3 regions of the Burkholderia sp. YIM B11467 genome follow, and region 3 is predicted to be linked to each of the others. Evidence: predicted binding sites of a transcription regulator. Region 3 holds the regulator's gene; each other region holds the start of a gene.
What was found. The regulator LexA, encoded in region 3, represses DNA repair genes until DNA is damaged. The targets are predictions, from matches to a motif close to ACTGTATNNNNATACAGT.
Positions count from the first base shown of each region.

Region 1: ACTRWB_RS01105 (DUF2471 family protein) is a predicted target of LexA. The motif match lies at 3,881-3,898, and genes of this name have one in related genera.
Region 2: imuA (translesion DNA synthesis-associated protein ImuA) is a predicted target of LexA. The motif match lies at 4,955-4,972, and genes of this name have one in related genera.

Region 1 covers NZ_JBQVSQ010000001.1:242,155-251,798, reverse strand. Annotated here, with positions in the region: gene ACTRWB_RS01115 (AraC family transcriptional regulator) at 82-1,191, opposite strand; gene ACTRWB_RS01110 (oxidoreductase) at 1,268-3,301, shown strand; gene ACTRWB_RS01105 (DUF2471 family protein) at 3,407-3,817, opposite strand; gene ACTRWB_RS01100 (LysR family transcriptional regulator) at 4,038-4,931, opposite strand; gene ACTRWB_RS01095 (NAD(P)H-dependent oxidoreductase) at 5,018-5,794, shown strand; gene ACTRWB_RS01090 (ATP-binding protein) at 5,877-7,766, opposite strand; gene catC (muconolactone Delta-isomerase) at 8,300-8,590, opposite strand; gene catA (catechol 1,2-dioxygenase) at 8,634-9,536, opposite strand; gene ACTRWB_RS01075 (muconate/chloromuconate family cycloisomerase) at 9,569-9,644, opposite strand, start outside.
Region 2 covers NZ_JBQVSQ010000007.1:66,692-76,335, reverse strand. Annotated here, with positions in the region: gene ACTRWB_RS23595 (methyl-accepting chemotaxis protein) at 1-288, shown strand, start outside; gene ACTRWB_RS23590 (MetQ/NlpA family ABC transporter substrate-binding protein) at 477-1,292, shown strand; gene ACTRWB_RS23585 (VF_A0006 family four-cysteine protein) at 1,403-1,711, opposite strand; gene ACTRWB_RS23580 (ABC transporter substrate-binding protein) at 2,045-3,010, shown strand; gene ACTRWB_RS23575 (ABC transporter permease) at 3,149-4,045, shown strand; gene ACTRWB_RS23570 (ABC transporter ATP-binding protein) at 4,047-4,841, shown strand; gene imuA (translesion DNA synthesis-associated protein ImuA) at 4,986-5,693, shown strand; gene ACTRWB_RS23560 (Y-family DNA polymerase) at 5,626-7,113, shown strand; gene ACTRWB_RS23555 (error-prone DNA polymerase) at 7,120-9,644, shown strand, end outside.
Region 3 covers NZ_JBQVSQ010000005.1:314,810-324,453, reverse strand. Annotated here, with positions in the region: gene mnmH (tRNA 2-selenouridine(34) synthase MnmH) at 1-403, shown strand, start outside; gene ACTRWB_RS19625 (permease) at 400-1,458, shown strand; gene ACTRWB_RS19620 (hypothetical protein) at 1,560-1,982, shown strand; gene ACTRWB_RS19615 (ABC transporter permease) at 2,020-2,853, opposite strand; gene nodI (nodulation factor ABC transporter ATP-binding protein NodI) at 2,860-3,774, opposite strand; gene ACTRWB_RS19605 (universal stress protein) at 4,112-4,609, shown strand; gene ACTRWB_RS19600 (DUF2939 domain-containing protein) at 4,697-5,401, opposite strand; gene ACTRWB_RS19595 (hypothetical protein) at 5,431-5,766, opposite strand; gene lexA (transcriptional repressor LexA) at 5,792-6,439, opposite strand; gene ACTRWB_RS19585 (sulfate ABC transporter substrate-binding protein) at 6,704-7,741, shown strand; gene cysT (sulfate ABC transporter permease subunit CysT) at 7,862-8,755, shown strand; gene cysW (sulfate ABC transporter permease subunit CysW) at 8,752-9,644, shown strand, end outside.

The sequences.
Region 1 (9,644 bases), on a different contig from region 3:
CGGTATTGTCGGGCGACGGGTTGCCCGGCGTGTGATGCTGACGTTCCCGGGCCGCCGCACCGGGCCGCGGATATTCCAGCGTTATTCGCTCACCGGTGCTTTGGTCGACGTCGGCACGGTCACGCCCGCCGCCGCTTCCCGATACGCACTCGGCGTCTGCCCGGCCCAGCGCCGGAACGCGCGCGTGAAATTCGCCGGGTCGGTGAATTGCAGCCGCTCGGCGATCGTTTTCAGATCGAGATCCGACGCGGCGAGCAGCTGCTTCGCGTCGCGAAACCGCGCTTCGTCGAGCAATTGCCGGTAGCTCGAACCGGCTTCCTCCAGCCGCCGCCGCAGCGTGCGCGTCGAGACGAGCAGCGCGTCGGCGAGCGTTTCCGGCCCCGGGTAATCGCCGGCCCGGCGCGCCAGTTCCGCGCGTACGCGCTCGACCAGATCGCCTTCCTCCTGACGCACCTGCGCATATTCGCGCTCGACCTGCACGAGCGCCTGCCGGTGCGCGACTTCATCGGCGAGCGGCAGCGGCCAGTCGAGCACCTCCCGCGCGATCCACAGCGCGTTCGCCGCGCAGCCGAATTCGACCGGCGGCAACTGGTCGCGATAGCGCGCGAAATACGCGGGCTCCGGCCACACGAACCGCAGTGCGATCGGCGGCGACGCGCGCCCGGCCCATTGCGAGATGTTCTGCGCGAGCCCCGTCAGCACGAACTCGAACATCACGTGATGCTGCAGCACCGGGCTGGCCTGCACGCCGTGCAGTTCGAGCGTCGCGCCGCGTTCGTCCTCCGCGTAGGTCAGGCGATATTGACGGTTGCGCATCCGGAAGTAGCGTTGCGTGACCGACAGCGCTTCGCGGATGTCCCGCGCGGTCAGCGTCGCGTAACCGAGAAAGCCGTGCACGGTCGGCTTCAGCAGCAGCCCGAACGCGAGCCCGATGCCCGGATCGCCGCCGATCTCGATCGCATTGAGCACGAGCCGCCCCCATTGCGACGGCGCGACGCGCGCGTCCGGTTCGGCCAGCACCGCGTCGCGCAGGCCCGTGCCGGCGCGCACCGCGGCCAGGTCGACGCCGCGCGCGGCCAGCGCCTGCAGCAGCAGGCGCGTATAGGCGACCGGAATCGTCGGCCGGCGCAGCCCGAGGCGGTCCTTGGCGAGGGGGGAGGTCATGTCGTTTTGGCCGGAAATGACAAGCATTATGGCTGTTTGCCCCCTCACGTTCAAGGCGGCGCGAGCCTACGATGGCAGGCATCGCTTATCAGGCAGGATCATCATGACGACAACCTTTCCCCACCTGCTCGCGCCGCTCGATCTCGGCTTCACGACGCTGAAGAACCGCGTGCTGATGGGCTCCATGCACACGGGCCTCGAGGACAGCCGCAAGACGCTGCCGCGGCTCGCCGAATATTTCGCCGAACGCGCGCGCGGCGGCGTCGGCCTGATCGTGACGGGCGGCTTCGCGCCGAACGTGGCCGGCTGGACCAAGCCGTTCGGCGGCACGCTGATGACGTCGGGCGCCGCGCGGCGGCATCGCGTGATCACCGATGCCGTGCACGCCGACGACGGCAAGATCGCGCTGCAGATCCTGCACACGGGCCGTTACGGTTATCACCCGTTCGCGGTCGCGCCGTCGAAGATCAAGTCGCCGATCTCGCCGTTCGCGCCGCACGAACTGAGCGCGCGCGGTGTCGAGCGGCAGATTCGCGCGTTCGTCCGCTGCGCGCAGCTCGCGCGCGAAGCCGGCTACGACGGCGTCGAGATCATGGGCTCCGAGGGTTACCTGATCAACCAGTTCATCTCGATGCATACGAACAAGCGCACCGACCAGTGGGGCGGTTCGTACGAGAACCGCATCCGGCTGCCGATCGAGATCATCGAGCGCACGCGCGAAGCGGTCGGCCGCGATTTCATCCTGATCTACCGGCTGTCGATGCTCGACCTGATTCCGGACGGCAGCGACTGGAACGAGACAGTGCAGCTCGCGAAGGCCGTCGAGCGCGCGGGCGCGACCATCATCAACACGGGGATCGGCTGGCACGAGGCACGTGTGCCGACGATCGCGACGTCGGTGCCGCGCGGCGCGTTCGCCTGGGTCACGAAAAAGATGAAGGGCGAGGTCGGCATTCCGCTCGTGACGACCAACCGGATCAACCGGCCCGAGGTGGCCGAGCAGATTCTCGCGGACGGCTGCGCGGACATGGTGTCGATGGCGCGCCCGCTGCTCGCGGATGCCGAGTTCGTCGTCAAGGCCGCGCAGGGCCGTGCCGACGAGATCAACACCTGCATCGGTTGCAACCAGGCGTGTCTCGATCACGCGTTCAAGAACAAGATCGCGTCGTGCCTGCTGAATCCGCGCGCGTGCCACGAGACGGAACTGAACTATGCGCCCGCGCAGCAGCCGAAGCGCATCGCCGTGGTCGGCGCGGGGCCGGCCGGGCTCGCGTGTTCGACCGTGCTCGCGCAGCGCGGCCATCAGGTCGACCTGTTCGACGGCGCAGCCGAGATCGGCGGCCAGTTCAACATGGCGAAGCAGGTGCCGGGCAAGGAAGAGTTTCATGAAGCGTTGCGCTACTTCGGCCGCCAGGTCGAGCTGACCGGCGTGCACCTGCACCTGAACCGCCGCGTCGACGCGAGCGACCTGATCGCGGGCGGCTACGACGAGATCGTGCTTGCGACCGGCGTGGCGCCGCGCGACCCGAAGATTCCCGGGCAGGACGGGCCGAACGTGCTCAGCTATATCGACGTGCTCGCGGGCAAACAACCGGTCGGCCGGCGGGTCGCGGTAGTTGGCGCGGGCGGGATCGGCTTCGATGTTGCCGAGTATCTGGTGCAGGACGGCGAGTCGCCGGCGCTCGACCTGGAAGAATGGAAGGCCGAGTGGGGCGTGACCGACCCGGCCGCGACGCGTGGTGGCGTGACGCGTGCGCAGGTGGCGGCGCCCGCACGTGAAGTGACGCTGCTGCAGCGCAAGGCCGCGCCGCTCGGCAAGGGGCTTGGCAAGACGACCGGCTGGATCCACCGCGCGACGCTGAAGATGAAGCAGGTGAAGATGATCGGCGGCGTGAACTACGAGCGGATCGATGCGCGCGGGCTGCACGTGTCGTACGGCGAGCAGCGCACCGATCACGCGCTGATCGAAGCCGACACGATCGTGCTCTGCACGGGGCAGGAGCCGCAGCGCGCGCTGCTCGCGCCGCTGCAGGCGGCCGGGCGCTCGGTGCACCTGATCGGCGGCGCGGAACTGGCGGCCGAACTCGATGCGAAGCGCGCGATCGATCAGGGTTCGCGGCTCGCGGCGCGGCTCTGATGGCTCGACGGCGCGGCTGCGCATGGCCGCGATGGCATGCGCTGTCCCGGGGTTCGGCGCTTGCGCCGGCGCGGCCTGACCGGAAGGCCGCGCCGGCCGCCGGGTTCATTCCATCTCGACGCGCTGTGCCTCTGTCTCTTCCGCTTCGAGCATCGCCTTGACGATCAGATAGACGGCAGGCAGATCGTCGTCGTCGCGCTTCCAGTCGACGGCTTCCTCGATGTCTGCCGCGACCATTCGGCTGTCGCGCAGCCGGATGAATGCATCGACGACGGTCGGATCGTTGCGGTTCAGGAAACCGGGGTTCGAGAACGCAAGCTCCTCGACATTCAACAGCGCCTCCCAGCTCATCGTGCGGACCGCGGCCGGATGGCTGCGCCGCTTCAGGCCGAGCGCCCGCTGCGCGGGGGCGCCGACGACGCGTTGAAGATCGACGACCGCCTGCCGCGCGGCGCGCTCGAAGTGGATCGGGTTGAAACCGGGTTGCTCGGGATCGAATGCGGATGACTGGAACATGGTCGCCTCACAAAAATCCGTCCGTCGATGGGTGACGGAATTCGGGTCAAATGGTGCAAAAGCACTGTAAATATATACAGTGTTCGAGGCGGTTTCAAGTCCCGAATGAAGAATCTTGCAGCAGGGCCGGGCGGCCCGGGCGAAGGCGACCGAAACCGGTAATCGCGCGCCGTCCGGCACGCCGTTCCCCGCCGCGCCGAATCCGGCTGCCGTCGTTGGCTTATACCGATGCCGCAATCGTCTCCCGCAGCCACCGATGCGCCGGATCGCGATGCACGCGTTCGTGCCACAGCATCGACATTTCATAGCCGGGCACCTCGACCGGCGCTTCCACCACACGCAGCGCAGGCACGTCGCGCACCAGCCGCTCGGGCAGCATTGCGACAAGATCGGTGCTGGCGACGGCCGACATCACGAACAGGAAATGCGGCACGGACAGCACGACGCGCCGCGTGGCGCCGACTTTCGCGAGCGCTTCGTCCGTTACGCCGAAGAAGCCGCCGCCGTCGGGCGACACGATCACGTGTTCGAACGTGCCGAACTGCGCGAGCGTGGGGCGCCGCTTCAATTTCGGATGATCGTTGCGGCCGATGAGCACGTACCGCTCGGCGAACAGCGGCAGGCGCCGCATGCCGGCCGGCGAACCCTCGGTCGTATGGAATGCGAGGTCGATGCCGTTGCGCTCCGCATCCTGCTCGATGCGCGGCGGCACGAGCTCGACGACGGCCAGCCGCGTGCCGGGGGCGGCCGACCGCAGCGTGTTCAGCGCCGGCAGCACGATCGTCGATTCGCCGTAGTCGGTCGCGGCCACGCGCCACGTGTTCGTCGCGGTCGCGGGATCGAACGGCGCGGCGGGGCTCACCGCGCGTTCGACGGCTTCCAGCGCGTCCCGCACCGGCTCGCGCAGCGCTTCCGCGCGCGCGGTCGGCCGCATCCCGCGCGGCCCCGGCAACAGCAGCGGATCGCCGAACAGGTCGCGCAGTTTCTGCAACTGCACGCTGACCGACGGCTGCGACAGGTTCAGCTTGTCGGCCGCGCGCGTGACGTTGTGCTCGGCGAGCAGCACGTCCAGCGTGACGAGCAGGTTCAGATCGAGCCGTCTGAGATTATTCATGGCTATACTTGGAATATCAGGAATTCATTTCAAATATACCTTCGACGACGGCATCCTGCAGTCATTCAATCAACGGAGTGACGAACATGAATGTGCTGATTGTTTATGCCCATCCCGAACCGCGTTCGCTGAACGGCGCGCTGCGCGACTTCGCCGTAGAGCATCTCGAAGCGGCCGGCCACACGGTGCAGGTGACTGACCTATATGCGATGAGCTGGAAGGCGACGTTTGACGCGAATGACGTGACCGATCGCGAGGCCGGTGCGCGCTTCAATCCGTCGCTCGACTCGAAGCATGCGTTCGCGACCGGCACGCAGCGCGAGGACATCGCGCGCGAACAGGACAAGCTGAAGTGGGCCGACGCAGTGATCCTGCAGTTTCCGCTGTGGTGGTTCTCGATGCCGGCGATCATGAAGGGCTGGGTCGAGCGTGTGTATGCGTACGGCTTTGCTTATGGTGTCGGCGAGCATTCGGACACGCGCTGGGGTAACCGCTATGGCGAAGGGTCGCTGGCCGGCAAGCGGGCGATGGTGATCGTCACGGCGGGCGGGTGGGAGTCGCACTACAGCCCGCGCGGCATCAACGGCCCGATCGACGACGTGCTGTTCCCGATCCAGCACGGGATGCTGTATTACCCGGGTTTCGACGTGTTGCCGCCGTTCGTGATCTACCGGACGGGAAAGATGAACGAAGCGCGCTTCGACGAAACGCGCGCGGCGCTCGGCAGGCGTCTCGACGATCTGTGGACCACACAGCCGATTCCGTTCCGGCGGCAGAACGCGGGCGATTACGAGATTCCGGCGCTGACGCTGAAGGACGAGATCGCGCCGGGGAGGGTGGGGTTCGCGGCGCACATGGCATGAATTCCGCCGCTCGCCGGGGTGTCGTCGGCTCGGGCGCGCGGTGACCCGCGAGCCCCGCGTCGTGCCGCTGCGATGACGACGCTCATGCGGGCGGCAGGGAGAAGGTAAAGGTCGAACCGCGATCCGCGTTGTTGGTCGCCCATACGCGTCCGTAGTGCGCTTCGATGATCGACTGGCAGATCGACAGGCCGATGCCCATGCCGGCCGGCTTCGTCGTGAAGAACGCGTCGAACAGCCGGTCGATATCTTCGTCGCGAATGCCTGTTCCCGAATCCCGCATCGCGACGGCGACGTAGCCGTTTTCGTCCAGGCGCGACGAGACCAGGAGGCGGCGCAAACCATCGGGTACGCCGGCCATGGCCTGCATCGCGTTCACGAGCAGGTTCATCAACACCTGTTGAAGCTGGATCCGGTTGCCCGATATCGGCGGAAGGTCGGTCGCGAGGTCGACGCGCAATTCGATGCCGTGATGGGCCATCTCCCGGTTGAGCAAGGCGACGGTTTCCTCGACCACGTCGTTCAACGCCAGCATGTCGCGCTGCACGGTGGCGGAGCGTGTCGTGAGATCCCGCACCCGTTGCACGATGCTGGAGGCCCGCGTGCTGCTGGCGATCACGCCGTCGAGGCAGGCGCGCACTTCGTCGAGTTCCGGCGGTTCGCGCCCGATCCAGCGCTGGGCGGTCTGCCCGAAGGTCAGTATCGCCGACAGCGGTTGACCGACTTCATGAGCGATCGACGCGCTCAGCGCACCCAATACCGTTGCACGCGCAACGCGTTCGAGCTCGGCGCGGGTCGAGCGGATCTGCTCCTCGGCCAGTCGCGCAGCACTGACGTCCATCACCGCGCCGACGTACTGCGCACTGTGATGCGCATCGTCGAGCGGATGGGCGACCAGATGAACATGCTTGACGGTTCCATCGGGCATCAGCAACCGGGCATGGACATCGAGGTAGCTTCTCGTCGTCGTGGCTGCCGTCATCGCGACCTGGAAGGCGCCGGCGTCGTCGGGATGCAGGCGGGCCGCGAACAGCGCGATGGAGGGCGTGGTCGCGGTGTCGTACTCGAGAATCCGGAATGTCTCCGCCGACCAGGAGACGGCGGCGGTTGCGATATTCCAGCCGAAGCTGCCGGTACGGCTGAGCCGTTGCACTTCGGCCAGGAATTCAGCCTCGCTGCGGCGCAGCGCCTGTTCGGCGAATTTGCGCCGCGTGATGTCCGTGTTGCTTTCGAGAATGCCGTACGGTTTGCCGCCGGCATTGACCTGCATGGACCATCGGCTGGCGAGGACGAGTTTCTTGCCGTTGCGGTTCGTATGGACGAGTTCGCCTTCCCAATGACCGGTGCGCATCAGGATGCCGATGATCTCGTCGAGCGGCGCGGGGAAGACCGTTTCAAGCAGCGTATGCGCGTGCTGGCCGATCGCCTCGGCGCGTTTCCATCCGTACAGGGTTTCCGCGGCGCGATTCCAGTACTTGATCGCATCGTGCTCGTCGCGCACGAAAATGCTGTCGTTCGTGAGATCCAGCAGACGCGCCTGTTCGTGCTGGATGTGCCCAAGCACACGGATATACCGAATCAACGCGGCGACGATGAGCGTTGTGACCAGGAATGTCGCGAGCGCGATGACGTCTTGTGTCCGGGCGACCTTCAGGCCGAAAAGGGGCGCCGTGAAATAGTAGTCCAGCAGCGCGCTGCCAAGAATCGAAAAGAGGACCGACGACAGAAAAGGGCCGAATATCGCCAGGACGACAATCACCAGCCTCAACACCAGGCTGGCGGTCGGATATTCGAGGCGCCACGCCAGGCATGCCCACGTGGCAGCGGCAAGGGCAAGGCTGCCGCCGACGCAGAACAGCGCGGCGTGCATCATCCGCGTGGGCGTAACGGGCTGCCACGTCCGGAACAGACGTGTGCCGGACAGGATGCCACGCGAGCGCGTCGCGCGAGAATCGGGCTTGATGGTTGAGCGCATGGCAATGGAAGGGGGGGCGACCTCGGGTATGCGATGCCGAGCGATGTTTGTCCTGTAGAGAGGGCGCCGTGCGCGATGCGGCGAACCATTCAACCGGTATCTCGATCGCTCGCGCAGACGGCGACGGGACGGGGCAGTACGGAGACCGGACGCTGTCAGGCTCGCGGCAATTGCGCTGCGGGCTGACGAGCAAGATGCGATGGATTTCCGTGCCGACACGACACGAGAGAGGCTGCCACGATGCGCCTGAATAGTCCTGAATCTGCCGCTAATTCTTCTTCGCTGCAGGGGGAAATCGCCAGTGCTTGGCGGCGTCAGGCGGGGATGAAGCGCTGCGGGAAGCGCAGGCTTGGGGGAGGGGGCGACGGGGCGCCTGGATCAGGCAGGCTTGCCGGAGGCAAAGCGTTGAAACGTATTAAGGGCAGCACCGATACGTGCGCCGCGAACACCCGGCGCGATCGCATCGGAATCCCGCGGTACACCGTCCGCTTCGATCGGGACGATGCACCGCGAATTCCACGGCTTATCGGCAATTACCGATCGTCTTCCCGTACCGAAGACGGATGCCGGCACAGTGCCCGCACCTCGAGCTCCATATACGGAAACAGCGGCAGCTGACTCAGCAGGTCATGCAACTGCTGCACGCTGTCGACATCGAAAATACTGACGTTCGCGTACCGCCCCGCGATCCGCCACAGATGTCGCCAGATCCCTTCGTTCATCAGCCGCTGGCACATCGCCTTCTCTTCCGCCTTCAGCGTCGCCGCCTTGACCGGATCCATGTCCGCCGGCAGACGGACCGTCATTTCCACATGAAACAGCATCCTGCACTCCTTGCGTTATCGATTCGTCGAACGGGGAGGCCGCTCAGGCCTGCGCGCGGGCCCGCTCGACTTCGCTCGCCGGCACGTCCTGCTTTTCCTTGAGCAGCGAGAAATCGAAGTCGATCAGCGCGAACTGCCCGTCGACACCATACGGCTTGCCTTCCGCGCCTTCGGCCTGCTTGATCTTCGGGATCAGCCCTTCGCGGGTCGCGAATGCGAAGTCGTCCCAGATGTGCGGATCGCCTTCGATGTTGATCTGCGTCGTCAGCTTACGATAACCGTCCGCCGAAACGAAGAAGTGAATGTGCGCGGGACGATGGCCGTGGCGGCCGAGCTGGTCGAGCAACTGCTCGGTCTTGCTGCCCGGCGGCACGCTGTAGCCGACCGGCAGCACGCTGCGGAAGCTGTAGCGGCCTTCGGCATCGGTGCGGATCGAGCGGCGCAGGTTGAACGCGGGCTGCGATTGATCGAAGTACGAGTAGTTGCCGAGATGGTTCGCGTGCCATACCTCGACGAGCGCGTTCGCGATCGGCGCGCCGTCCTTGCCGAGCACCTGGCCGCGCATGATGAGCGTCTGGCCCGGATCGTTGCCGTCGTCGAGGCGCGCATGGCCGACCGACTCCGGCGCACCCGCGACATACAGCGGCCCTTCGATCGTGCGCGGCGTGCCGCCCTGGATGCCGGCCTTCTCTTCGGCTTCGTCCATCCGCACGTCGAGGAAGCGCTCGAGGCCGAGGCCTGCTGCGATCAGCCCGAATTCACGGCCGGCTTCGTTCAGGTAGTTGAGCGCCGTCCAGAACTCGCTCGGCTGCACGTCGAAATCCTCGATCGTGTAGCAGATGTCCTTCACGATCCGGTTGACGATCGCGCGCACGCGCGGGTTGCCGGGTTTCTCGGCGGCGTCGTCGAAGGATTTCAGCAGTGCGTCGATGGCTTGCTTGTTCATCTGTGTCTCCGGTTTCGGTTGTCGTGTGGGGATCAGCGGGCGTCGCGTCGCATCCGTTCGATGCGGGCCCAGTCGAAGGTGATGCCGAGGCCGGGCGTCGCCGGCAGG
Region 2 (9,644 bases), on a different contig from region 3:
ACCGACATCATGGGCGAGATCGCGGCCGCGTCCGAGGAGCAGGCGAGCGGCATCACGCAGGTCGGGCGCGCGGTCACGCAGATGGACCAGGTGACGCAGCAGAACGCGGCGCTCGTCGAGGAGGCCGCCGCGGCTGCCGCATCGCTGCAGGAACAGGCCGCGCGGCTGCGCGACGCGGTCGGCGCGTTCCGGACCGGCGACGCGGGCGGCCTGTCGCCGCGCCGGGCCGGCGCACGGGCGGCCGAACCCGCGTTCGGCGCGAAGGCGGCCGACCAGATGGCGGCCTGACGATGGCGGTTTAAACGCAACTAACGGCCGGGTCATGCCGCCGCCGCCAGCACCGCTGCGGTGCATACCCATATGAGCGGGATGTATTTCACTTCCCGCCGATCCTGTGACACCATTTGCGCCTTCCTGCGAGTCGGGGCTTACCCGTATCGCGCCCTATTTCCAGTAAGCAAGAAAGCGAGAAACAGATGAAGCGTCGCAGTCTCCTGAAGGTATTTTCCGTGCTGGCTACCGGTGCAGCGCTGACGCTGTCGGCGGGCGCGCACGCCGAAGACAAGGTGATCAAGGTCGGCACGGTCGCCGGTCCGGATTCTGAAGTGTGGCAGCTCGTGCAGAAGGTCGCGAAGGAGAAGGAAGGCCTGAACGTGAAGGTCATCGAGTTCAACGACTACGTGCAGCCGAACGCGGCGCTCGACTCGGGCGACCTCGACGCGAACAGCTTCCAGCACCAGCCCTACCTCGACAGCCAGGTGAAGCAGCGCGGCTACAAGATCGTCAGCGCGGGCCTGACCTACATCTCGCCGATCGGCGTGTACTCGAAGAAGTTCAAGGCGCTGAAGGACCTGCCGCAAGGTGCGAAGCTCGCGGTGCCGAACGATCCGTCGAACGAGAACCGCGCGCTGCTGCTGCTGCAGACGCAAGGCGTGATCAAGCTGAAGGCGGGCGCCGGCACGGGCGGCAACAACGCGACGGTGCTCGACATCGCCGAGAACCCGAAGAAGCTGAAGATCTCCGAACTCGACGCCGCGCAACTGCCGCGCGTGCTGTCGGACGTCGATGCGGCCGTGATCAACACGAACTACGCGCTCGCCGCGAACCTGCAGCCGACCAAGGACGCGATCGCGCTCGAAGCGCTGACGAGCCCGTATGCGAACCTGATCGCCGTGCGCGCGAAGGACAAGGACCAGCCGTGGGTGAAGAAACTGGTCAAGGCGTACCAGTCGCCGGAAGTGAAGGAATTCATCAAGAAGCAGTTCAAGGGCTCGATGGTCGCGTCGTTCTGAACGCCGCACACCGGTCGGACCGCTGAATGAAAAGGGCCTGCATCGCGCAGGCCCTTTTTCATTGGCGCAGCCGATCGACGGCCGCGCGGCGCCAGGCGTTCAGCGCTCGCTCACATCTCGCCGCGCCGCGAGCAGATCGACATGATCTGCTGGATCGCGTAGTTGTCGCGCACGCCCGGCAGCGACTGCACGACGCACTCGTGATAGCGCCGCTCGCGCGGCAGCAGCATCGCGTTGTTGCGGTACAGCGCGTCGCAGGAGCGCTGGATCAACTGGGCCGCCGCGCCGTTGCGGCTTTCGCGCAGCGCGTTGAGCATGCAGTCGTCGTATTGCTCGCTGCCGTCGGTCAGCGCGAACGCCGCCCCCGGCAGTGCCAGCGCGACGGCCGCGAATGCGATTGCACGGATCCCCCGTTTCATCTGTCCTCCGATGGAGTGGAATGGGTCGGCCGACAGCATAACGTAAAGCCGCAAGCGCGGCTGACGCGTTGCGCGGACACCGGCGGAAGCCGCCGCCGGGCGGGCTTCGCGCGGGGGCGCGGGGCTTCCACGGGCGGTGCGATTCGGTGCATCGAGCGAAAGCGCGGAGTCAGGCGGTGGTCTGCGGAAATGGTATCCTCGTGCGTTCGCCGCCGCACGCCTTCCCGGGGCGCGAGCGGGCCGGCCGCCGCTGCGTTTCACGCGCGGCGCGCCCGCATGACGGCGGCGGGAATCCATCATCCAGAACCGACACAATACGGGGGAGACTCACCCATGAAGCGATTCAAGACTTTCGCGATCCGTTCGATCACGGCCGGCGTGGCCGCACTCGCGCTGGCAGGCGCCGCGCACGCGCAGACCGTCAAGGTCCTGTCGATCGTCGACCATCCGGCGCTCGACGCGATCCGCGACGGCGTGCGCGCCGAGCTGAAGGCGGAAGGCTTCGGCGACGACAAGCTCAAGTGGGAATACCAGAGCGCGCAGGGCAACACGGGCACGGCCGCGCAGATCGCGCGCAAGTTCGTCGGCGACCAGCCCGACGTGATCGTCGCGATCGCGACGCCGGCCGCGCAGTCGGTCGTCGCGGCGACCAAGAGCGTGCCCGTCGTCTATTCGGGCGTCACCGATCCGGTCGCCGCGCAGCTCGTGAAGGGCTGGGGCCCGTCGGGCACCAACGTGACGGGCGTGTCCGACAAGCTGCCGCTCGATCGCCAGGTCGCGCTGATCAAGCGCGTCGTGCCGAATGCGAAGACGGTCGGCATGGTCTATAACCCGGGCGAGGCGAATTCGGTCGTCGTCGTTCAAGCGCTCAAGGAGCTCCTCGCGAAGCAGGGGATGACGCTCAAGGAAGCGGCCGCGCCGCGTACCGTCGACATCGGGCCGGCCGCGAAGAGCCTGATCGGCAAGGTCGACGTGATCTACACGAACACCGACAACAACGTCGTGTCCGCGTACGAAGCGCTCGTGAAGGTCGCGAACGAAGCGAAGATCCCGCTCGTCGCCGGCGATACCGACAGCGTGAAGCGTGGCGGCATCGCGGCGCTCGGCATCAACTACGGCGACCTCGGTCGCCAGACGGGCAAGGTCGTCGCGCGCATCCTGAAGGGCCAGAAGCCGGGCGCGATCGCGTCGGAGACGAGCAGCAACCTCGAGCTGTTCGTCAACACGGGCGCGGCCGCGAAGCAGGGCGTGACGCTGTCGTCGGATCTCGTGAAGGAAGCGAAGACGGTCATCAAGTAAGCCGCGGCCCGACCGCCGCGCTGGCAGGCCCGATCCGGGCCTGAACGACACCGCCGGACGGGCGGCTCCCACCCGGGGCCGCCCGTCCGCTTCGCCCGGCCGTACACGTCCGGCCGGGAAGCAACAGGATTCCCCATCATGTCTCTGTTCTCGTTACTGGGCGCCCTGGAGATCGGCCTGATCTTCAGTCTCGTCGCCCTCGGGGTGCTGATCTCGTTTCGCATCCTCAACTTTCCCGACCTCACCGTCGACGGCAGCTTTCCGCTCGGCGGCGCCGTTGCCGCGACGCTGATCTCGGCCGGCTACGACCCGTTCACCGCGACGGCGTTCGCGATCGTCGCGGGCGCGGTGGCCGGCTTCATCACCGGCTGGCTCAACGTGCGCCTGAAGATCATGGATCTGCTCGCCAGCATCCTGATGATGATCGCACTCTATTCGGTGAACCTGCGGATCATGGGCCGGCCGAACGTGCCGCTCATCACCGAGCCGACGCTCTTCACCGTGCTGCAACCCGACTGGATGCCCGACTACGTGCTGCGCCCGGCGCTGCTCGCGATCGTCGTCGTGGTCGCGAAGCTCGGCCTCGACTGGTTCTTCTCGTCGCAGCTCGGCCTCGCGATGCGCGCGACCGGCGCGAACCCGCGGATGGCGCGTGCGCAAGGTATCGCGACGGGCCGCGCGACGCTCGCCGGGATGGCGCTGTCGAACGCGCTCGTCGCGCTCGCCGGCGCGCTGTTCGCGCAGACGCAGGGCGGCGCGGACATCTCGATGGGGATCGGCACGATCGTGATCGGGCTGGCCGCCGTGATCATCGGCGAGACGCTGCTGCCGGCGCGCCGGCTCGTGCTGACGACGCTCGCCGTCGTGCTCGGCGCGATCGTCTACCGCTTCTTCATCGCGCTCGCGCTGAACAGCGAATTCATCGGCCTGAAGGCGCAGGATCTGAACCTCGTGACGGCCGCGCTCGTCACGATCGCGCTGGTGCTGCCGGCGACGCGCAAGAAGCTGTTCGCGCGCAAGAACGGAGGGGCATGACATGCTGTCCGCACAAGACCTGAAACTCACGTTCAATCCCGGCACGCCGATCGAGACGCGCGCGCTGCGCGGACTGTCGCTCGAGATCCCCGACGGCCAGTTCGTCGCGGTGATCGGCTCGAACGGCGCCGGAAAGTCGACCTTCCTCAATGCGGTCAGCGGCGACCAGCGCGTCGATTCGGGGCGCATCTCGATCGACGGCACGGACGTCACGCGGCAAGCCGCGTGGGACCGCGCGCACCTCGTCGCGCGCGTGTTCCAGGATCCGATGGCCGGCACCTGCGAGGCGCTGACGATCGAGGAGAACATGGCGCTCGCGACGGCGCGCGGTGTGCGGCGCGGCTTCCGGGCCGCGCTCGACCGGCCGTCGCGCGAGCTGTTCCGCGACAAGCTGCGGCTGCTGAATCTCGGCCTCGAGAACCGGCTGACCGACCGGATCGGGCTGCTGTCGGGCGGCCAGCGGCAGGCCGTCAGCCTGCTGATGGCGTCGCTGCGGCCGTCGCGGATCCTGCTGCTCGACGAGCACACGGCCGCGCTCGACCCGAAGACGGCCGCGTTCGTGCTGGAGCTGACCGCGCGCATCGTCGCCGAGAGCAAGCTGACCACGATGATGGTCACGCACAGCATGCGGCAGGCGCTCGACTACGGCGACCGCACGGTGATGCTGCACCAGGGGCAGGTCGTGCTCGACGTGTCGGGCGACGCGCGCAAGGGGCTTGACGTGCCGGACCTGCTGCAGATGTTCGAGAGGGTGCGTCACGAGCAGCTCGACGACGACGCGTTGTTGCTGAGCTGACCGGCGGGCCGGCGCGCCGTAACATGGCACGCGCGCCGGCCTTCCTCCCTGTTTTCCTCTGACGAAACACCGGTTTCGCACCGGTGCTGTGCGGCGCGAGCGCATTGCCATATACTGTATATCCATACAGTTGTGGGTGGCGTCATGCTCGCATCCTCCATTTCTCCCGAATCCCTTCATCCGTCGCTCTGGCGCGGCTCGCAGCTCGCGCGCGGCGGCCCGCGCACGATCGATACCGGCTTCGCGTCGCTGACCGCCGAACTGCCAGGCGGCGGCTGGCCGGTCGGCGGGCTCGTCGAACTGCTGTCCGCGCAGCCGGGTTGCGGCGAGATGCGGCTGCTCGCGCCTGCGCTCGCGCGCACCGTCAGCGCCCGGCGTCCGCTCGCGCTCGTCGCGCCGCCGCAATCGCCGCATGCGACCGCGCTCGCCAGTCTCGGCGTGCCGGCCGACGCGCTGCTGTGGCTGCGCGCCGGCAGCCGCACGGATGCATTGTGGGCCGCCGAGCAGGCGCTCAAGACCGGCTGCTGCGGCGCGCTGCTGCTCTGGCAGGACGCGCGGCCCGATGCGCTGCGGCGCCTGCATCTCGCGGCCGCGCGCACGGGCGACACGCTGTTCGTGATGCTGCGCCCGCTGTCGGCCGCGCGGCAGCCGTCGCCGGCCGTGCTGCGCGTCGCGCTGTATCCCGTGCCGGGCGGCGTCTCGCTCGACATCGTCAAGCGTCGCGGGCCCGCACGCAGCGAGCCGCTCGCGCTCGACCTGCCGTCGCCCATCGTGGAGAGTCGTTATGCGCGTCTTGCTCGGCATCCATCTGCCGCGCCTGCCGCTCGACGTGTGCGCCCCGCAGCCGTCTGACGCGGAGGCCGGCGGCGCCGGCTGCGCGGTGCTCGAGCAGGGCGTCGTGCTGATCGCCGATGCGCTCGCGCAGCGGCACGGCGTGCGCGCGGGCATGAAGCGCGGCGGCGTGCTGACGCTCGCGCCCGAGACGCAGCTCGTCGAACGCGATCCCGCGCGCGAGGCCGATGCGCTGCGCGCGGTCGCGCTCGCGTTGCTGCGCTTCTCGCCGTGCGTCGCGCTCGACGACGAAGCCACGCTGATCGTCGACGTCGGCCCGAGCCTGCGCCTGTTCGGTGGCTTGCCGTCGCTGTGCCGCCAGGTGCGCGCGACGCTCGCGGCGCTCGGCTACGCGGCGCGCCTGTCCGCCGCACCGACCGGGCGCGGCGCGTGGCTGCTCGCGCGCACGTCGGCCCGTGCGCGCATCCGGCGCCGCATCGCCGCTCAGGCCTCGCTCGTCCGCTCGCTCGACGGGCTGCCCTGTGTGCTGTTGCCCGATGCGCGTCCGTATGCAGGCTGGTTCGACGGCCTCGGTTGCCGCACGCTCGCCGATCTGCGCGGGCTGCCGCGTGCGGGGCTGCAGCGCCGCTGCGGTCCCGCGCTGCTGGCCGCGCTCGATCGCGCATACGGCGAGGCGGTCGAGCCGCTTGCATGGATGGCGGTGCCGCCCGTGTTCGACGTGCGGCTCGAATTGCCGGAGCGGGTCGAATACGCGGAAGCCGTGCTGTTCGCCGCGCGGCGGCTCGTCGTGCAGCTCTGCGGCTGGCTGGCCGCGCGGCAACTGTCGCTGGCCGCGATGACGTTCGATCTCGAGCACGAGCGCGGCCGCCAGGCCGTGCCGCCGACACCGCTCGAACTCGCGTTCGCCGCGCCCGTGCGCGACGAGGTGCACTTCATGCGGCTGCTCGGCGAGCGGCTCGCGCGCGTCGAGTTGCCGGCCGCGGTGATCGCGGTGCGTCTGAAGGCCACGCGCGTCGAATCGGTCGCGCCGCCGGCCGACGATCTTTTTCCCGAGCCGGGCGGCACGCGCGAGACGCGTGCGCGGTTGTTCGAGTTGCTGGTCGCGCGGCTCGGCGCGGAGAACGTGCTGCGCGCGGCGCCTGTTGCCGATCACCGGCCCGAGGCCGCGAACCGCTGGCTGCCGCTCGATGCGCAGGCCGGCAAGCCGGCCGGCGGGCCGCCGGCCGTGCCGCCGCGCCCCGCGTGGCTGTTGGCCGAGCCGCAGCCGTTGTTGATGCGCGAGAACCGGCCGGTATTTCATACGCCGCTCAGGATGATGTCGTCGCCCGAGCGGATCGAGGCCGGGTGGTTCGACGGTCAGCTTGCCGCGCGCGATTACCACGTTGCGCAGGATGAAGCCGGTGCGTGCTACTGGGTGTTCAGGGAGCGAGCGGGGAGCGAGTCCGAGCCGCGCTGGTTCCTGCATGGCCTGTTCGGGTGAGTGGTGATGGCTGCGGAATTCAAGTTTCTTCCTGACTACGCGGAGTTGTTCTGCCGTTCGAATTTTTCGTTCCTGCATGGCGCGTCGCATGCGGAGGAACTGGTCGAGCGTGCGATCGAGCTCGGCTATCGCGGGATCGCGATCACCGACGAATGCTCGCTCGCAGGCGCACCACGCATGCATGTCGCGGCGAAGGCAGAGGCGAAGGCGAAAGGGCTGCCGGGGCTGCCGCTCGTCATCGGTTCGTATTTCGACGTCACGCCGGATGAAGTCGCGCCCGGCCACGATCCGGGCCCCGGTGCGTTCGGGCTCGTGTTGCTTGCGCAGAACCGCGAGGGTTACGGCAACCTGTCCGAGCTGATTTCGTGGCGGCGGATGGCAGCGCCGAAGGGCACCTACAAGCTGACGTCGCGGATGCTGTCGGCACCCCCCGAGGAATTCGCACATCTGCGCGGGATGCCGGATTGCTTCGCGATTCTTGTCCCCGCGTATCCGGTTCGCGCGAACGTGCTCGATGCGCAGGTCGCATGGTTTCGTGCGACGTTCGGCGAGCGTGCGCGGCTTGGGCTCGTGCAATTGCAGCGTGCGCTGGACGGTGTGCAGCGCGAGGAGATTCGCGCGGCGGGCGAGCGGCGGGGCGTGCGCGTCGTTGCACTCGGCGATGTGACGATGCACCGGCGTTCGTGCAAGGCGCTGCAGGACGTGATGACGGCGATCCGCGTCGGCCTGCCGGTTTCGGAGTGCGGTTATGCGCTTGCGCCGAATGCGGAACAGCATCTGCGTTCGCGCGGACGGATCGCGAAGCTGTTTTCGCCGGAGGAGATCGCGGAGACATGCGCGATTCTCGATGCGTGTCATTTCGACCTCGGCACGCTTCGCTACGAGTATCCCGACGAGATCGTGCCGAAGGGACATACGCCAACGAGTTACCTCAAGCAGGAGACTCGGGACGGTGCACTTCAACGTTACTCCGGAACGATACCCGAGCACGTGCAGGAGCGGATCGACTACGAGTTGGCGTTGATCGAGAAGCTGCGTTACGAACCGTTCTTCCTGACCGTCTACGACATCGTCAAATACGCGCGCAGCCAGAACATTCTTTGCCAGGGCCGAGGCTCGGCAGCGAACTCGGTTGTCTGTTTCTGCCTCGGCATCACCGAGGTGAATCCCGAACAGAGCACGATGCTGTTCGAGCGCTTCATCAGCGAGGAGCGCGGCGAGCCGCCCGATATCGACGTCGACTTCGAGCATCAGCGCCGGGAAGAAGTCATTCAGCATATCTACAGGAAATACGGCAAGGATCGCGCCGCAATCGCGGCGGCCGTTTCGACATACCGACCGCGCGGCGTGCTGCGCGAAACCGGCAAGGCGCTCGGTGTCGATCCGATGCTGATCGACCGTGTCGCGAAGGGGCATCGCTGGTTCGACGGCAGCCGCGATCTGCTGCAGCAATTCGCGACGACCGGGCTCGACCCGGCGACGCCGATGATTCGCGCATGGGCCGAACTGTCGGGGCGATTGCTCAACTTTCCGCGCCACCTGTCGCAGCACTCGGGCGGCTTCGTGATCAGCCGCGGCAAGCTCACGCGGCTCGTGCCGGTCGAGAACGCGGCAATGGACGGGCGGCGCGTGATCCAGTGGGACAAGGACGATCTCGAAGCGCTCGGGTTGATGAAGGTCGACGTGCTCGCGCTCGGCATGCTGTCGGCGCTGCATCGTGCGTTCGACATGCGCACCGCGTGGCGCGGGCCGCCGGAGCCGGACGGCGAGCCGTTCACGCTGAAGCACATTCCGCAGGACGATGAAGCGACTTACGACATGATCTGCCGCGCCGATACGGTCGGCGTGTTCCAGATCGAATCGCGCGCGCAGATGTCGATGCTGCCGCGCCTGCGGCCGCGCACCTATTACGATCTGGTGATCGAGGTCGCGATCGTGCGGCCGGGGCCGATCCAGGGTGGCGCGGTGCACCCCTATCTGAAACGGCGCCAGGGCATCGAAAAAGTCAGTTACCCGAAGGAAGACCTGAAGCCCGCACTTGAACGCACGCAGGGTGTGCCGATCTTCCAGGAACAAGTGATGCAGATCGCGATGATTGCGGCTGGTTTCACGCCCGGCGAGGCCGACGAACTGCGTCGCGCGATGGCCGCGTGGAAGCGCAAGGGCAATCTGGAGCAGTATCACCGCAGGATCGTCGACGGGATGCGCGAGCGCGACTATCCGCCCGAATTCGCCGAGCAGATTTTCGAGCAGATCAAGGGCTTCGGCGATTACGGTTTCCCCGAGAGCCACGCGGCCAGCTTCGCGAAGCTCGCCTACGCCAGCAGTTGGCTCAAATGCCACGAACCGGCGATCTTCCTCGCCGCGTTGCTGAACAGCCAGCCGATGGGTTTCTATCCGCCGTCGCAACTCGTGCAGGACGCGAAGCGGCACGGCGTGCAGGTTTTGCCGATCGACGTCACACAAAGCAATTGGGAAGCGCAGCTCGAAGCGCTGCCCGGCCAGCCACCTCCGCATGGCCAGCCGGCCGT
Region 3 (9,644 bases):
AGCGGCACATGACGAGCGCATCGCATTCCTGCTCGACGATTACGCCCACCTGTTCGACGCACCGGTGGCGTTCAAGGCGCAACTCCATCGGCTGATCGGCCTGCACAGCCGCGAAGAGGTGGCGCACTGGAATGCGCTGATCGATGCGAACGCGCGGGCCGAACTGTTCACGACGCTGATCGACAAGCATTACGATCCCGCGTATGCGCGCACGTACCGCGCAACGTACAACAAGCCGAACCGGGCGTTGACGTTCGCTTTCCGGCCCAACGCGGCCGACGTGCGCGATCAGGCGCATTCGCTGCTGGCCCAGCTCGCGCTGGCCGGGCTGCCCGCGTCGGCCGCGCTGGCGGCAGGCGCGGAATCCGTTACCGACAAAGACAAATCGACGACCACACGATGACGACCACACGCACCCAACCCAATCCGGCCCTCGGCTGGATGACCTTCCTGCTGATCGCGGTCGCAGGGCTGTTCTATGTGAAATGGTTCCCGTACTACAACAAGGCGTTCGTTGCCGCCGAGCATCATTCGATCGGCCAGTCGATCCTGATGGGCACGTCGGCGGTCGCGCCCGAGCCGTCGCTGAAGGCCGCGCTCGACTACGCATGGGCGTACGGCAAGGCGATCTGGCAGGCGATGGTGCTCGGCCTGCTGCTCGGTTCGGCCGTTCAGGCGCTGCTGCCCGCGCACTGGGTTGCGCGCGTGCTCGGCCGCACGGGCTTCGGCAGCGTCGCCGCGGGCGGCCTGCTGTCGCTGCCCGGGATGATGTGCACGTGCTGCGCGGCACCGGTCGTCGCGGGCCTGCGTGCGCGCCATGCATCGCCGGGCGGTGCGGTTGCGTTCTGGCTCGGCAACACGGTGCTGAACCCAGCGGCGCTGGTGTTCATGGGCTTCGTGCTCGGCTGGCACTGGAGCGCGCTGCGTCTCGTGCTTGGCATCGCGATGGTGTTCGGGATCGGCTATCTGCTGAACCGCATTGCGCGTCCCGAAGACCGCAGCATCGACGATGCGCAGCTCGCCGCACTGGCGGCCGAGCAGGCCGCGGCCGGCAATCCGTTCGTCCGCTGGGTGAAGCTGCTTGCCCGCATGGCCGTGCGCCTCGTGCCCGAGTACATCGTGCTCGTGCTGCTGCTCGGCGCCGCGCGCGCATGGCTGTTCCCGCATATCGGCCCGGACATCGGCAATCATCTCGGCTGGATCGTCGCGTTCGCGGTCGCGGGCATGCTGTTCGTGATCCCGACGGCCGGCGAGGTGCCGATCATCCAGGCGATGCTGTCGCTCGGCATGGGCGTCGGCCCGGCCGCCGCGCTGCTGATGACGCTGCCGCCGATCAGCGTGCCGTCGCTCGCGATGCTCGCGCGGTCGTTCAAGCCTTACATGCTGGCGATCGTCGCGGTCCTCGTCGTCGTGTTCGGGATCGCGAGCGGACTGCTCGCGGTCGCGTTCGGGTTCTGACGCGCGCAAGCGATGCGCCGATCGGGCGCGAACGTCGTATTCATCCGGCGTCGCCGCTTCACGCGTGCGGCGCCCTTTACAAGAAGCAAACAGGAAAACGCATGACCCAACCGAAGATCCATCCTCGACTCGAAAAGGCGCTGACGCGCGGCGATCTCGCGATCCGCCAGGCCAATTCCGCGCGGGCAACTGCCGTGCTGAACGCGCTCGGCACGATGATCATCGAAGCCTCTTCAACGATCGGCGTCGAAGCCAGCATCGACATTCCGCAGGGCGACCGCATTTACGATCCCGTCAACGGGCTGTGGCCGCAGAAGATGCTGGTGTCGTTCGACGGCCCGGTGGACGAAGCCGACGCGGACGAACTGCGCACGGTCTATCTGGTTGCCGACGATCCGGGCACGCAATTCCGCGTCGAATGGCATCGCGCGGACGGCAAGCTCGGCCGCCAGGAAGGCGGCCCGCTCGCGACCGTCGCGTTCCTGACCGACGTCGAGATCCCGTGGAGCGACGACGACGAGTGACGTCGTCGTGTGAAGCCGGCGCACCGCGCGCCGGCTGTCAGCGCATCATCCGCCGCCGGAACAGCCACGCGGACAGCAGGAATCCGCCGACCGCGTAGCCGGCGAGCACCGCGATATGCAACGCGACGTCCGTCGCCGGCCGGCCGAGCATCGCGGGCCGGATCAGCTCGACCGCGTTCGCGAGCGGCAGCGCATGCGCCGCATGCTGCGCGATCGGCGGCAACTGCGTGATCGGGAAGAACACCCCGGACAGCAGCAGCATCGGCGTCAGCACGAGCGTCTGATAGAACATGAAGAAATCGTAGGACGGCGCGAGCGCCGTGACGATCATCGCGATGCTCGCAAACGCGAGGCCCGCGAGCGCGATCACGGGCAGCGCCGCGAGCATCGACGGAAACCGCGCATAACCGAGCGCCCCCGCGACGAGCATGATCGCGACACCCGACAGCATCGCCTTGCTGGCACCCCAGACGATCTCACCGAGCACGATGTCGCCGAGCGCGAGCGGCGTATGCATGATCGCTTCCCAGGTGCGCTGCACGTGCATGCGCGAAAAGCCCGAATACATCGACTCGAAGCTCGCGGACATCATCACGCTCGACCCGACCGTGCCGGCCGCGAGGAACGCGATATACGACACGCCGTCGACATGGCCGAGCATCAGGCCGAGCCCGAAACCGAGCCCGAACAGATAGATCATCGGATCGGCAAGATTGCCGAACATCGACGCGAGCGCGAGCTTGCGCCAGACGAGATAGTTGCGCCGCCAGACGGCAACCCAGTTGGTTGCGTTCGCGGGCATCGCGATCGCGAAGCGCGACTCGCGCGGCGGTGCCGACGGTGCGGCGGCGGAATAGTTGCGGACGTCCATGGTCGCTCAGTCCTGCATTTCGCGGCCGGTGAGCCGCAGGAACACATCTTCCAGATTGGCCGGGCGATGCAGATAGCGCAACCCCGGGCGACCCTTGAGCCGCGCGCTGAGCGGCTCGGGGTCGCTCACGTAGCAGAACAGCGTCTCGCCGCTGATCTCGGTGCGCTTCGCGAACGCCGACAGCTCGTCGCGCAGGATGGCCGGATCGGGCCCGTAGATCTCGATCACGTCGCAGCCGATCTCCGATTCGATCAGCGCGTGCGGCGCGCCTTCGGCGATCTTGCGGCCTTCCTCGATCACGCACAGGCGGTCGCACAGACGTTCGGCTTCTTCCATGAAATGCGTGGTGATCAGGATCGTCTTGCCGCGCGCGAGCAGCGAGCGCAGCCGCTCCCACATCAGGTGCCGCGCCTGCGGATCGAGGCCGGTCGTCGGCTCGTCGAGCACCAGCACGTCGGGATCGTTGACGAGCGCGCGGGCGAGCGTGAGGCGGCGCTTCATGCCGCCCGACAGCTCGCCGACTTTCGCATCGGCCTTGTTCTCGAGTTTCGCGAATTCGAGCAGCGGCCGCACGAGCGCACGGGCATCCTGCGCGGACATTCCGAAATAGCGGCTGAACACGAGCAGGTTCTCGCGCACGGTGAAGTCGGGGTCGAGATTGTCGAACTGCGGGACGACACCGACGCGCTGGCGCGCATGCCGTGCACGGGATGGAACCGGTTCGCCGCACAGCGAAATGGTGCCGGCATCGGGATGCGCGAGGCCGAGCAGCATCTTCAGCGTCGTGGTCTTGCCGGCGCCGTTCGGCCCGAGCAGGCCGTAGCATTCGCCGGCCTGCACGTTGAAGGACAGACCGTTGACGACGAGCTTGTCGCCATAGCGCTTCTCTACGTTCCGTAAATCGATCGGTGCGACGGACATGGGCATGTTGTCATTGTGAGCGGGCGCACCGGCGTTCCGCTGTCGGCTGCGTGGCCGGTTTGCGAACGGATCGGGCGAATGCGTGTCACATGGGCATGACCGAAGCGCACGAGGCCGACGCCTGATGGCCCGCCGGAGTACGAACGGGCCATTCTAGTGCATCGACTGCGTCTCTTCAGGGCATGCCTGCACGGTGCGATGCATGCGCGCACCGATCGTGCACTGCATCATCGCGCACGCGCCGAGCGGGGCGAATCAGCGTTTTCCATCCCTTGCGTCCTGAATTGCGGCGCACCATGATGAATGCGTAGGCTCGTTGTCGCGATAGGGAGGTTTCATGGCTAGCTACAACAAGATTTTGCTGTGTTACGACGGCTCGCTCGAAGGGCGCAAGGCACTGCGTTGCGGTGCCAATCTCGCAATGGACCTGAAGGCCGAGACGCATTTGCTGTCGGTCGTCGACATGCGTTCGAGCATTGCACAAAGCGCGGGTTTGCTGACCGACGTCGCGTGTGGCCGATTCGAGGAAACCGCGCGCGAAATCCTGCAGGAAGGCGTGAACTGGCTGCGCGAGCGCGGCGTACAGGCCGAAGGCCATTTCGCGTTCGGCTATCCGATCGACGAAATCGCGAATCTCGCGACGGAACTGAAGGTTGACCTCGTCGTCGTCGGCCACCGGTGCCGTAGCGGGCTGTCGAGATGGTGGATGGGGTCGGGCAATACGCAACTGCTCGACCGTGTGAACTGCAGCATTCTGGTTGCGTGCTCGTCCGCGCAAGAGCAGAAGGCCGAAATCGCGCGCGAGCGTGAAGCGGCTACGGCGAGCGGCAAATGATCTGATGACTTGACGACGGCCTGACCGGCGATTTGCGCCGGCCAGGCGCCGCGCCGTATCAGCGGCGCGGGCGTCGACCGCGGCCGGCTACGCATGCAGGTCGATCGCGGACAGCTTCCACGAGAACAGGCCGAAGCGGTGGAATATCGCCGCATAGCGGGTGCCGTCGGCGCTTCGCTGATAGGTCACGACGAATTCGTCGACATTCCGGTAGCCGGCACTGGTTTGCTGCTGGTGCGGCGGATGGGTTGCATCGCCCGGGCTGGCCGGTGCGGCAGGGGCCGGTGCCGGCGATGACGCAGCCGCAGTGGCCGCGTTGCTGCCCGGAACGGCTGCGCTCGCCGGAGCCGGATTGGCCGGCGGTGCGGCCGGTGCATTGCCTTGCGGCAGATTCGACCATTCGGGCGGACGCTCGCCTGGATTGCCGCGCGGCGGCAAGCCGCTCATCAGCGCGGCCACGCCCTCCGGGGTTGCGTATGCATCGACCAGCGGGCCGATCAGCGCAGACCCGATCAGCGCACCGATCACCGCGAACGGATTGTCCTTCTTCACCGCGTCGATCCGGCGCATCAACTCTTCCGTGACCTGCTGCTTCAGACTGATGCGCAGCGACGGAAAATCGACATATTCACTGATGGCCTGCGCATCGCGCGCGTCGATCGCCGATTTCAGGCGGCCGAGCGCGACGTACGGCGACGCGTATGCATAGCCGATCGCCGCAATGACGGCGACGGCCAGCACGGCGATCAGCAGGGGCTTGAGCCGCCATGCGCGGCCCGAAGATCCAGTCACGTTGCCTCCGGTGCGGGGATGTTCCGCAATCAGAGACCGCCTGGCGTGGCCGATCGTTCCTCGGCGATGCAGCGATCGATCATCCGGCACACGGCATCGATCGTGCCGACCATGATCAGGCGCGAACGGCCGTGATAGACGCGCACCGGCGCGCGGCGCGCGGGTTCCGCGTGATTCAGACCGGCGTTCAGCGATACCCGCGCGAAGGCGGGCAGCGCTGACGGCAGCAGCGACGCCTGCCGTTCGACTGCGACTTCTTCTTCCACAGGCGCCGCCGCGGACAGCGGTGCGCAAGGCGTGCGGCCGCGCAGATGACGCAGGCGACCGAATTGACGGAAAGGCAGCAGGCGGGCAAGGCGTTCCATGATGTTCTCCTAACGAGACGGAATGTCAGAGTTCGCCGGATCGGATCAGCCCGACGGCGATGCCTTCCAGCGCGAATTCCGCGCTGCCGGCCTTGACGAAGATGTTTTCGTAATCGGGGTTCTCCGCGATCAGCTCGAGACCGCCCGGCCGGCGCATCAGGCGCTTGACCGTGACGTCGTCGCCGAGACGCGCGACGATGATCTGGCCGTCCTTCGCTTCGGTGCGCTTCTGCACGGCGAGCAGGTCGCCGTCGAGAATGCCGGCGTCGCGCATCGACAGGCCGCGCACCTTCAGCAGGTAGTCGGGCTTGCTGGAGAACAGCGCGGGATCGCACGCGTAATGCTGCGAGATGTGCTCCTGCGCGAGGATCGGGCTACCGGCCGCGACGCGGCCGACGAGCGGCAGCGACAGCTGCATCAGGCCGGCATGCGGCAGCGTGAACTGGTGCGGGGAATCTTCGAGGCCGAGCAGGCGGATGCCGCGCGACGCGCCGGCGGCCAACTCGATCACGCCCTTGCGCGCCAGTGCGCGCAGGTGCTCCTCGGCCGCATTCGGCGAGCTGAAGCCCAGTTCGGCCGCGATCTCGGCGCGGGTGGGCGGGAATCCGGAGCGTTCGATCGCGCGACGGATCAAGTCGAACACTTGCTGCTGACGGGCGGTGAGTTTGGTCATGGCTCAACTGTATGGATAGACAGTGAGCTGTATTTTTATACAGTACTTCGCGAAATTCAAGTGTTACGTGAGGTTCGACGCGATCGCGCCGGTTCCGACGCGATTCCGCGACGTCCGGACGCCGGTTTATCCGCCGCAACCGTCCATCCCGTCTGCGTTAGCACTTTTGAGTATTAAAAAATGAAGAACGATTATTTTTAATCATGTAACCCGTTCGCTAGACTGGCCCGACATCGCAATACCGACAACACTGGAGAACCAAGGATGGCGAAGCGCAATACGGGGCTGGTGGGCGGGGTGGGCCGCCTGATCGCAACACTCGCGCTGGGCGCGGCGGCGGCGCTGGGCGTCGCGACGCATGCCCAGGCCGATACGACCTTCCTGAACGTGTCGTACGACCCGACGCGCGAGCTGTATCAGGACTTCAACCAGGCGTTCGGCAAGGAGTGGAAGGCGAAGACGGGCGAGACCGTCAACTTCAAGCAGTCGCACGGCGGCTCGGGCGCGCAGGCTCGATCGGTGCTCGACGGCCTGCAGGCCGACGTCGTCACGCTGGCGCTCGCTTACGACATCGACGCGCTCGCGAACAAGGGGCTCGTCAACAAGGACTGGCAGAAGCGCCTGCCCGACAACGCTTCGCCGTACACGTCGACGATCGTGTTCCTCGTGCGCAAGGGCAATCCGAAGGGGATCAAGGACTGGGACGACCTGACCAAGCCGGGCATCTCGATCGTCACGCCGAACCCGAAGACGTCGGGCGGCGCGCGCTGGAACTACCTGGCCGCGTGGGCGTACGCGCTGCACAAGCCGGGCGGCAACGAGCAGACGGCGAAGGAATTCGTCACGAAGCTCTACAAGAATGCGGGCGTGCTCGATTCGGGCGCGCGAGGCGCGACGACGAGCTTCGTGCAGCGCGGGATCGGCGACGTGCTGATCGCATGGGAAAACGAGGCATTCCTGTCGGTCAAGGAATTCGGCACCGACAAGTTCGAGATCGTCGTGCCGTCGGTGAGCATCCTGGCCGAGCCGCCCGTCGCGGTGGTCGACAAGGTGGTCGACAAGAAGGGCACGCGCAAGCTGGCCGACGCGTACCTGAATTTCCTGTACAGCCCGCAGGGCCAGGAGATCGCGGCGCGCAACTACTACCGGCCGCGTTCGAAGAACGTGCCGGCCGAACTGACGAAGCAGTTCCCGAAGCTGAAGCTGTACACGGTCGACGACACGTTCGGCGGCTGGACGAATGCGCAGAAGACGCATTTCGCGGACGGCGGCGTGTTCGATTCGATCTACAAGCCGCAGTAACGCCATAACGACAGCGGTGCGCCACGCAGTGCGCCGCATCCCCGACGGGCCGCCGGCGCGATTCATGCGCCGGCGTTTGCGTCGGACCCATGAGCAGCAACGACCCAGCAAGAGCATCCGATGACGACGTACACCTTTCGCAAGCCGAGCGCGCTGCCCGGTTTCGGCGTGACGCTAGGCATCACGGTGGCCTATTTGAGCCTCGTGGTGCTGATTCCGCTCGCCGCCACGTTCCTGAAGACCGCGACGCTGTCGTGGGACCAGTTCGTCACCGCCGTCACGTCGCCGCGCGTGCTCGCGTCGTACCGGCTGACGTTCTCGGCCGCGCTCGGCGGCGCGCTGATCAACGCCGTGTTCGGCTTCCTCGTCGCGTGGGTGCTCGTGCGCTACACGTTCCCGTTCAAGCGGATCGTCGATGCGATCGTCGACCTGCCGTTCGCGCTGCCGACCTCGGTCGCCGGCATCTCGCTCGCGGCCGTCTATGCGACCAACGGCTGGGTCGGCCAGTATCTCGCGCCGCTCGGCATCAAGATCGCGTTCACGCCGGCCGGCGTGCTGGTCGCGCTGACCTTCATCGGGCTGCCGTTCGTCGTGCGCACCGTGCAGCCGGTGCTCGAGGATTTCGAGCGCGAGCAGGAAGAGGCCGCCGCGTGCCTCGGCGCGTCGCGCTGGCTGACGTTCCGCCGCGTCGTGCTGCCGGCCGTGCTGCCGGCGCTGCTCACCGGTTTCGCGCTGGCGTTCGCGCGCGCGCTCGGCGAATACGGCTCGGTGATCTTCATCGCCGGCAACGTGCCGATGAAATCCGAGATCACGTCGCTGCTCATCATCACGAAGCTCGAACAGTACGACTACGCGGGCGCGACCGCGCTCGCGGTCGTGATGCTGGTCGTGTCGTTCCTGATGCTGCTGCTGATCAACACGTTGCAATGGTATTTGCAGCGTCGCACGAGCAAGGGCGCGAGCGGCCCCGCGCCCGCGACCGTCGTCGCAACCGCAGCAGGAGGCCAGCAATGAATCAGGAGGCCACCGTCGTGCTGAAAACCCCGTCGTCGGCCGCGCGCGGGCGCGCCGCGAAGCGGCTCGACCCCGTCAGCGAGTCGCGCGTCGTGCGCTGGCTGCTCACGGGCATCGCGCTGGCGTTCCTCGCGTTCTTCCTCGTCGTGCCGCTCGCCGCGGTGTTCGTCGAGGCGCTGAGAAAGGGCGTCGGCTTCTACCTCGAATCGCTGGCCGATCCCGATGCCTGGGCGGCGATCAAGCTGACGCTGACCGTCGCCGCGATCGCCGTGCCGCTGAACCTCGTGTTCGGCGTGTGCGCATCGTGGGCGATCGCGAAGTTCGAATTCCGCGGCAAGGCGTTGCTGACGACGCTGATCGACCTGCCGTTCTCCGTGTCGCCGGTGATCTCGGGCCTCGTCTACGTGCTGCTGTTCGGCGCGCAGGGCTGGATCGGGCCGTGGCTGCAGGACCACGACGTGCAGATCATCTTCGCGGTGCCGGGCATCGTGCTCGCGACGATCTTCGTCACGTTTCCGTTCGTCGCGCGCGAGCTGATTCCGCTGATGCAGGCGCAAGGCACCGACGAGGAAGAGGCCGCGCGCGTGCTTGGCGCGTCGGGCTGGCAGATCTTCCGTCGCGTGACGCTGCCGAACGTGCGGTGGGGCCTGCTGTACGGCGTGATCCTGTGCAATGCGCGCGCGATGGGCGAGTTCGGTGCGGTGTCGGTCGTGTCGGGCCATATCCGCGGCGTGACCGACACGATGCCGCTGCACGTCGAGATCCTGTACAACGAATACAACTTCGCGGCGGCGTTCGCGGTGGCGTCGGTGCTGGCGCTGCTCGCGCTCGTCACGCTCGCGCTGAAGCTGCTCGCCGAGCGTCATCTCGCCGCCGAACTTGCCGGCGC